Regions from separate parts of the Shewanella sp. HL-SH4 genome, predicted to be linked through region 2. Evidence: predicted binding sites of a transcription regulator. Region 2 holds the regulator's gene; each other region holds the start of a gene.
What was found. Region 2 encodes sigma-54, which starts transcription at its own class of promoters, with help from an activator protein. Its sites were predicted from a motif close to GTTGGCACGNNNNTNGNNT; they were not measured.
Positions count from the first base shown of each region.

Region 1: the regulator sigma-54 is predicted to act here: its motif matches at 1,476-1,494, upstream of nirB (nitrite reductase large subunit NirB).
Region 3: the regulator sigma-54 is predicted to act here: its motif matches at 974-992, upstream of ACRWQL_RS17330 (DUF3192 domain-containing protein).
Region 4: the regulator sigma-54 is predicted to act here: its motif matches at 1,024-1,042, upstream of fliE (flagellar hook-basal body complex protein FliE).

Region 1 is NZ_CP195037.1:3,632,935-3,635,131, reverse strand. Features, by position in the region: gene nirB (nitrite reductase large subunit NirB) at 1-1,356, opposite strand, end outside; gene ACRWQL_RS16930 (ANTAR domain-containing response regulator) at 1,547-2,197, opposite strand, start outside.
Region 2 is NZ_CP195037.1:1,606,205-1,608,401, reverse strand. Features, by position in the region: gene ptsN (PTS IIA-like nitrogen regulatory protein PtsN) at 1-206, opposite strand, end outside; gene hpf (ribosome hibernation promoting factor) at 209-496, opposite strand; gene ACRWQL_RS07960 (RNA polymerase factor sigma-54) at 523-2,016, opposite strand; gene lptB (LPS export ABC transporter ATP-binding protein) at 2,177-2,197, opposite strand, start outside.
Region 3 is NZ_CP195037.1:3,718,453-3,720,649, forward strand. Features, by position in the region: gene ACRWQL_RS17320 (Zn-ribbon-containing protein) at 1-523, opposite strand, end outside; gene ACRWQL_RS17325 (hypothetical protein) at 523-885, opposite strand; gene ACRWQL_RS17330 (DUF3192 domain-containing protein) at 1,064-1,438, shown strand; gene ACRWQL_RS17335 (DUF2789 domain-containing protein) at 1,465-1,707, opposite strand; gene ACRWQL_RS17340 (GNAT family N-acetyltransferase) at 1,862-2,197, shown strand, end outside.
Region 4 is NZ_CP195037.1:745,529-747,725, reverse strand. Features, by position in the region: gene ACRWQL_RS04200 (sigma-54-dependent transcriptional regulator) at 1-925, shown strand, start outside; gene fliE (flagellar hook-basal body complex protein FliE) at 1,099-1,452, shown strand; gene fliF (flagellar basal-body MS-ring/collar protein FliF) at 1,517-2,197, shown strand, end outside.

The DNA of each region.
Region 1 (2,197 bases), 2.0 Mb from region 2:
TTTGATTTCAGCCATTTTATGATTGCCGGCTTTCACTGCATCGACAATATCGCCTTTGGTCACCTGATGGCATGAACACACTATTGAAGTGTCTTTTAAATCTGCTTCAGATTCTGCGCCCGCTAATAACAACTCAACCGCTGAGCCGATAATTTCATCCTGCGATAAATAAGCCTCTAATAAACGGCTGTAGTCGCTATTATCGCCCACCAGCACGGCGCCCTTTAAAAATTTGCCGGTTTCATCTAACCAGAGTTTTTTGTAAATACCCGCTTGATTATCAGATAGCTCGACAAACTGTGCATTATCAAAACCACGACTAGCGCCAATTGCGGCAACATCTACACCCAGCAATTTTAGTTTGGTGCTCATATCGGCGCCGGTAAAGCTAGCGGCTTTATTTTTAGGTTCTAAAATAGATACCGATGCGGCGATATGCGATGCCGCAACACGGGCCATTTGATAACCCGGCGCGACTAAGCCAAATATTTTTTGTTGCCATAAAGCGCACTCACCAATGGCATAAACATCAGGTGCTGAGGTTAAGCAGTAATCGTCAATTTCAATGCCGCCGCGCTCACCAATGTTAATGTTGGACACTCTAGCCAATGCATCCTGCGGACGAATACCGGCAGAAAACACGATCATATCGGCTTCTAAATATGACTCGTCACTGAATGTCATCCGATGCAACGCGGTTTCACCATCAATAATTGCAGTAGTCGCTTTAGAGGTATGAACACTCACCCCGAGCTGCTCAATTTTGCTACATAACAAATCACCGGCTTTGTCGTTAAGCTGAACCGGCATCAATTGCGGTGCAAACTCAACCACATGGGTTTTTACTCCTAACTGCATCATGGCATTAGCCGCTTCAAGCCCCAATAAACCACCGCCGACGACCACGCCCACTTTACTGTTGTTGGCTGCGGCTTGAATATCTTGTAGATCTTCAATGGTGCGATAAACCAGACATTGCTGACGGTCGTTGCCTTTGATCGGTGGCACGAATGGAAATGAGCCTGTCGACAGTACTAAGCGGTCATATTGATATTGCTCGCCTTTCGCGCTGGTGAGTGTTTTAGTGGCAATATCAATGGCGGTAATTTGCGTATTAAGGTGTAAATTAATTCCCCAGTCAGCATAATCTTGCGCACTGGTTAGCATTAGTGGGTCGGCACTGCCAGTTTCAAAATACTTGGATAATTGCACCCGGTCATATGCTGGACGAGGCTCTTCGCCAAAGACATGCACGTAAAATTGTTTATTCAGCCCTAGGCTGCACAATTGTTCAATAAAATGATGGCCAACCATGCCATTACCCACGACAACTAACTTAGATTTTGTGACTGCCATATGCGGCTCCTTCATGCCTTGGTTTATTAAAAACAAAAGGCGCCAACTCCGTTTAAGAAGTTGGCGCCTTTGCCATAATAAAACCCAATTTTTAATGTAAACCTTTACTGATATTGATGTTGCAGACTACATGCCAAAAACAATTTTATTATCAAAAACATTTACTACTTTTAAAACAATAACCTACAACCTAGCTATTACTCACATTTCTGCTTGCTACGTTCATATTAAGCGCAGTCGCACCATAATGAGGCGCACTATTTTCAGACATAACAGATATACCTGCATGTGCCGAAACCTGGTTTGATGTCATTACGGCAATAATTTGTGCTGACATTTGAAATACACTTAAGCCTTTTTTCATCGCTTGTTGCTGAATAATTTGGTGTGCTTTTGCTTCATCAAACCCTTGTTGCATTACAATCAATTTGGCTTGGTTCAAGAGTTTTAGACCTTTAATTTCATCATCTAATTTCTTGAATTCTGCGATACTTTTATTGGCGGCATTCAAACGCGCCCTGGCCAAATCAACTAAGCTCAGTAATCGGCTGGCGACCATAATGTCGGGGACAAAAGTGAGTCGACCACAGGCCAACAAGCCTTCTAATTGCTGAGGTTGCCACTGATTAACATTCACAATAATGGCAGTGGGTTGGTTTAACAGGCAACGCTGAATAAAACCATCAATCTGCCCTTCTAGCCTGTCAGTTAATACTAGTAAAACATCAAAATGTGTCGAAATTCTTTCAACCGCACTGATTGAATTCACGACACTGACTTTGCCCAGAGAGGCTAAAACGGTTTGATAATCAGCCAAGCGCTGCGCAGCGGTATCAAGTAC
Region 2 (2,197 bases):
AAACGACCATGCGGGATTGCAATGCCAGAGCCTATTCCTGTGCTACCCATTTTTTCTCTAGCCACTAGGCTTTCAAAAATCTCTTGTGAAGAGAGGGATGGGTACTGGGCTGCAGCTAAATCGCTGATAAGCTCCAGTACCTTTTTCTTACTGCCCGGTGTGGCACAGGAGGTGCATTCCGGCTGCAGGATGGTACTAAGTTCCATCATTAATGCTTAGTTAATTTCTCTTTGTGTTTAATGACCTGACGATCGAGTTTATCAATCAGGGCGTCTATAGCGTGATACATGTCAGCATGTTCAGATGTCGCAAATACCTCAGCTCCATTCAAGCTGACTTTTGCTTCAGCTATCTGTTGTTGCTTTTCGACATTTAATACTACGTGGACATTATTGATCTGATCGAAATGTCGTTCAAGTTTTGTAAACTTACTTGTGACATATTCTCTTAGTGATTCAGTAATTTCAATATGATGACCCGTTAAGGTGATTTGCATATTTATCCTCCAATTGCCTAGGTAGATTATAAACTCTTACGTTGGTTTGAGGGAGGGATCATCATCGCTTCGCGGTATTTCGCTATGGTGCGACGTGCAACATTAATCCCTTGTTCTGCCAGAAGATCTGCCATTTTACTGTCGCTTAGTGGTTTTTTCTGGTTTTCAGCAGCAACCAGCTTTTTAATAAAAGCTCTAATTGCTGTAGACGAACATTCTCCGCCATCATCAGTACTGACATGGCTAGAGAAAAAATACTTAAGTTCGAACAGTCCGCGCGGTGTGTGCATATACTTTTGTGTGGTGACACGCGAAATAGTGGACTCATGCATTTCGACAGCTTCAGCTATGTCATTCAACACCATAGGCTTCATGGCTTCAGCACCGTACTCAAAAAAACCTTGCTGAAATTGCACAATACAATTGGATACTTTAAGCAGGGTGTCGCTGCGGCTTTCTAAGCTTTTGATAAACCATTTGGCTTCTTGTAAGTGACCTCGAATAAACTGAGTGTCTGTTGAACTCTTACTGCTTTTTGCCATGGCGGCATATTGTTGATTAATGCCTATTTTTGGCATGTTATCAGGGTTCAATTCAACGACCCAACGGCCATTCTTTTTGGTCACTGACACGTCTGGGATAACATATTCATCATCCGGTGGGGTGATCATTGTGCCAGGACGTGGATTTAAAGATTGAATTAATTCAATTGCTTCGCGCAGCTCATCTTCTTTTAGCTTAGTTTTACGCATGAGTGTGCGAAAATCACGTCCAGCAATCAAATCTAAATAATCTTTGATTAACATTCTGGCATTATCGATATGGGGCGTGTCTGGTGCAAACTGAACAAGTTGAATCAATAAACATTCACTTAAGCTACGTGAGGCGACACCCAGAGGGTCGAAATGTTGTATACGTTTTAGTACCGCTTCGACTTCGTCTAATTCGACAGAATCATCGCCCATAGCTTCTAAAATATCTTCAGTACTTTGGGTGAGATAACCTGTGTCATCAATGGCATCAATAATGGCAGTGGCAATAGCGAGGTCTGTTTCAGAAAAAGGGGTTAGATTTTTTTGCCATTCTAAATGCTCGTATAATCCTTCGGATGTTTCACCTTGGAAGGGCATGTCATCATTTGGCATGCTGCCAGAACCCGAACCAGGGCTTGCCATTGGGGAGGCGCTGTACACTTCATCCCAGGTAGTGTCCATTGGCAAGTCTTCAGACATTTGCTCTTTAGTCATTGACTCTGCGGTGTCGACATTTGAAGTGTCTTTTTCGACTACAGGTGCGCTTACTTCATTGAAGTCAGTTTCTGATAGGTCTTTGGAGTTATCATTTTTGTTGCTAAGTGCTGAAAATTCATCTTCCATTTCAAGCAAAGGATTGGAATCTAATACTTGTTGAATTTCTTGCTGTAACTCCAAAGATGATAACTGCAGCAAACGTATAGCTTGTTGCAGCTGTGGGGTCATAGTGAGGTGCTGACCCATTTTAAGTTGGAGTGAAGCTTTCATTACTGCTGATCCCTAGAAGAATTCGGCTTTCTACACTGATTAAAGTGAGTGATAGTCGCAATTTTTTAACAAATGGTTTTACTTTACCTATACACGATCAATTAACTTAGTCGCCAGAAACATTTTGCCAAGCAAGTGCTTCAGGTCCTATTTAGATTAACTATAGCTTGAATTGTTCGCC
Region 3 (2,197 bases), 2.1 Mb from region 2:
TTTCTTCAAGTGCAGCAAATTCTGCTTTGGTTGCGGCAGCCATTTGTAACTCATCACATGCTTGCCATTCACTTTGCCATTTGATGATGCGCTTATGATCACCATTAAAGGTAGCGGGGATCTGATAAAGCGGAATTGGCAGTAAGTTATCTCCGTTTCTTAATGGCGAACACATATGTACATAACTGGTGTAAAGCAGCTGCCAACTAGCCGGTTCAGTGTTACTGACCTCTGAATTAATGTCTTGACCAATAAACTTTTCCCTTGGGGCAAGCAATTTAGCTTCAGTTAATCCATTTATCGCTGATTTGACCCAGGGGCTGTTATGGCGTTTTGCTAAGCTGGTTTTTTCTGGCAGCATCAAACGCGCTTTAAATTCGCCATCGTTAAACGCCACTGCAAATTCTCTGCCCAGAATTTGGCCGTTGGCACGTAGAGCTTCTAAATAGTGATTAATGGCTTTTTCGGCGCTAGAGATAGTGGTATCAGCAAAAGGTTCAAAGCGTAATTCAATAACAAACATTATGGTGCCTTTTGTGCTGAAGGTTGTTCAGCCTGTTGTTCAGCTTGCTGCTCGAGTTGTTGTTCAAGTTGTGTGATACGCGCCATTAGTTGATTAATTTGTTGCTGCATCTTGTGTTGCTGTTCTGCCACTTCGGTCAAGCTGATGTTGTTTTGCGGTTTATTTTCTAATTCTTCCGTCGGCACAAAATCAGCAATACCTTGCCATTCAGATTTAGGTATTGCTTTAAATTGCTGAAGCCCTTGAACAATTAATGGCATAGGCACTTTGCCTACACGGCCTTTAATTAAGGCAACGCTGGGTGTATGTCCATTGATGGCGATGGCTTTAGCTGCCGCGATAACGTGTTCAATTGGACTCATAAGTGGTGAAAATCCTTGTTTTTTAGTAGTGAAAAATACTACTTTATTATTATTTGATATTAATCTATATAAAATCAATAGCATACGTTTTGGCATGAAAATAGCATTAAGGAATGTTAATTGAACTGTAAGTGTTAACTTACTCAATAGCTATTTATTCTAACAAAAAGGAAATAACATGAAATCAAAATTAATGGGCGCAGCGCTAATTACCGCAATATCTTTAGGCTTAAGTGGCTGTGTATTAAATGTGGGTGATCATGAGTCTGGAAAAAGTCACGACTATTGGGAAGTACAACAAGAAAAAAACCGCGATAGTCTAACAAAACTGTCGTTAGGAATGAGCTTAGATCAAGTGCAAGTGATTATGGGCACCTCAGACTTTAGTGAGGCATTTGTGAACCAGGCAGATAAAGAACAGGTTAAAGTATTATTTTATCGTACCCAGTGGGCGAAAGGCGATGGTAAAACAACCAAAGATGAATGCACACCTATTGTATTCAAAAATAGCGAGTTAGTAGGCTGGGGCGATACAGCCTACAAACAAATTTAAGTTTGCTCTAGGCTGACCACTAATGTCTAGCTAGTATGAGTCGATCTTAGCATAACGTCCAATTGGTCTATCACCTCTGACCATTGGGCGTCTTGATTTAGTGCTTCTTTGAAGAAGGTTTTTTGGGCCAAATTCCAAAAGGGCGCATCTATCAATAGTGTATGGTCATCTATTTGGTGACTAGCAATAAATGCCGCCACTTCCTTTTCCCCATAAGCTAAGCCTAGTTGCATAAATAAATGGTTTAGATCTGTTTTAGTGGTATCCATTTTAGCTCCTTTGATTTTAACCAGTATTACTGCCGTAGCCGCTAATTGCAAACCCACTGTGGTTATAATTTATTATCCAGCTTTAATTGGTGATTGTTTCAAACTTGTTAACTTGCTAAGTTAATGTTGAACGTAAAATAGTCAAGGAACAATAATGGATAACAAAACCTTGGAACAATTTAAAGCAGTGTATCTAACGGCTGAAGACTTACGTGTAGCAGCCTCTATTATTTATAACGCGTATCACGATGACCCATTCTTTTTAAAGGTATTTGGCAACCAAGATAATAGTATGTATGAACAAAAGTTACGTGCAGCTATTCGTGAAGAACTAAATGAGCTTTGGCAGCAAGAACAACCTTTAATTGGCTGGTTTGATGGTGAGCGACTCATTGGGGTGGCTTGTGTTATTACTCAGCAAATTCCGATTGGTCAATCACGCTATTGGCATTGGCGTTTGAAAATGGTGTTAGGCACGGGTTGGAAGTCT
Region 4 (2,197 bases), 860 kb from region 2:
AGCCCAACGTGTTGCGATATCAGATGCTTCAGTGATGATTTTAGGTCCCAGCGGTTCTGGTAAAGAAGTGCTAGCGCGCTATATTCATCATCATAGCAGTCGTAAAGATGCGCCTTTTATTGCCATCAATTGTGCTGCTATCCCTGAAAATATGCTGGAAGCGACCCTATTTGGGTATGAGAAGGGGGCGTTTACAGGTGCATATCAAGCATGTCCAGGAAAATTTGAGCAGGCCCAAGGTGGCACTTTGCTGCTCGATGAAATCTCTGAAATGGAGCTGGGGTTGCAAGCAAAGCTGTTGCGTGTTTTACAAGAGCGCGAAGTGGAACGATTAGGTGGTCGTAAAACGATTAAACTTGATGTGCGTGTATTAGCTACATCAAATCGTGATTTAAAAGCCATTATCAGTTCAGGCGAATTTAGAGAAGATCTATATTATCGGATCAATGTATTTCCATTAACTTGGCCAGCACTTTATCAGCGTCCTGCCGATATTTTACCGTTAGCCAGACATTTGCTGGTTAAACATGCTAAAGCATTTAATATTACACCCGTTCCTACTCTAGGAGAGGTAGCCACCAGACGGTTATTAGCCCATCGTTGGCCTGGTAATGTTCGTGAGTTGGATAATGTGATTCAAAGGGCGCTTATTTTAAGTAATGGTGGCGAAATAAGCGGGCAAGATATTATTATTGATTCGGCAGATGTGGCTTTACACACAGATATTGACAGTATCGAAAAGCCTGCTGAAGTTGAAGGTCTTGGCGGTGAGTTGCAAGCGCAAGAGCATGTGATTATTCTTGAAACCCTAAATCAATGTCATGGTAGTCGAAAACTTGTCGCTGAAAAACTAGGTATAAGTGCACGCACGCTGCGTTATAAAATGGCTAAAATGCGTGATGCGGGAATTCAATTGCCCGCATAATCACTAATTTGTTTGTTTAATGAACACCCTGAACTTATTTTTCATCATTTCCTACCAAAGCTACGCTTTCACGCGTAGCTTTTTACTTTACGTATAATGCTGGCACTAAAATTGCTTTATCCCTATTAAGACAGTTTAATATCGTCAAATATTCGACGAATGGGAGTTTCAGCATGCAGATCAACGCCAATCCATTACTTCAAGAAATGCAGTCACTTCGTGGTGAAATTGCACCTTCCGGTCGTTCGAATATGGGGTCGGGTATTAGCCCTAACCTAATCCAGCAAGTGAATAACACCTCAGGTTCAGACTTTGGCCAGTTGTTATCCCAAGCTGTCGGTCATGTGAGTGGTTTACAGAAATCATCTTCAAGTTTAGCGACTCGTCTTGATATGGGGGATTCAACTGTGACCTTATCTGACACCGTCATTGCGCGCGAAAAATCAGGCGTAGCATTTGAAGCGAGTGTGCAAGTCAGAAATAAACTGGTAGAAGCTTATAAAGAAATCATGAGTATGCCGGTATAACTTGCATCACAAAGACGTTATTAAAGCAGTATAAAAGTAGGGGCATATTGTGAGCACAGACATAATGGTAGGTTCAGATGCGGCAGTTGATGCCGGTATTCAGCAAGAGAATAAGTCTGGCTTGTTGAGCAATGTGGGCGGGGCAGACATGATGCGTCAAATCACTATGATTTTGGCGTTAGCAGTGTGTTTAGCCCTAGCTGTTTTTATTATGATGTGGGCACAGGAGCCTGAGTATCGTCCATTGGGTAAAATGGAAACAGCTGAAATGATCCAGGTACTGGATGTACTTGATAAAAATAATATTAAATACCAAATCAGTGTTGATGTTGTGAAGGTTCCTGAAGATCAATACCAAGACGTTAAACTGCTGTTAAGTCGTGCAGGGGTCGAAAGTAGTACCAAAAATGATGACTACTTAAGCCAGGATAGTGGCTTTGGGGTGAGTCAGCGTATGGAGCAAGCGCGATTAAAGCACAGCCAAGAGTTAAATCTTGCCCGTGCTATTGAAGAATTAAAAAGTATTAGCCGTGCCAAAGTTATTCTTGCACTGCCTAAAGAGAATGTTTTTGCCCGTAACGCATCTAAGCCAAGTGCTACAGTTGTAGTCAATGTGCGTCGAGGCGGCCTAGGCCAAGAAGAAGTCGACGCTATTGTTGATATCGTAGGCTCCGCGGTACAAGGTCTTGAACCTTCGCGCGTGACAGTAACCGATTCTAATGGACGCTTATTAAATTCGGGCAGT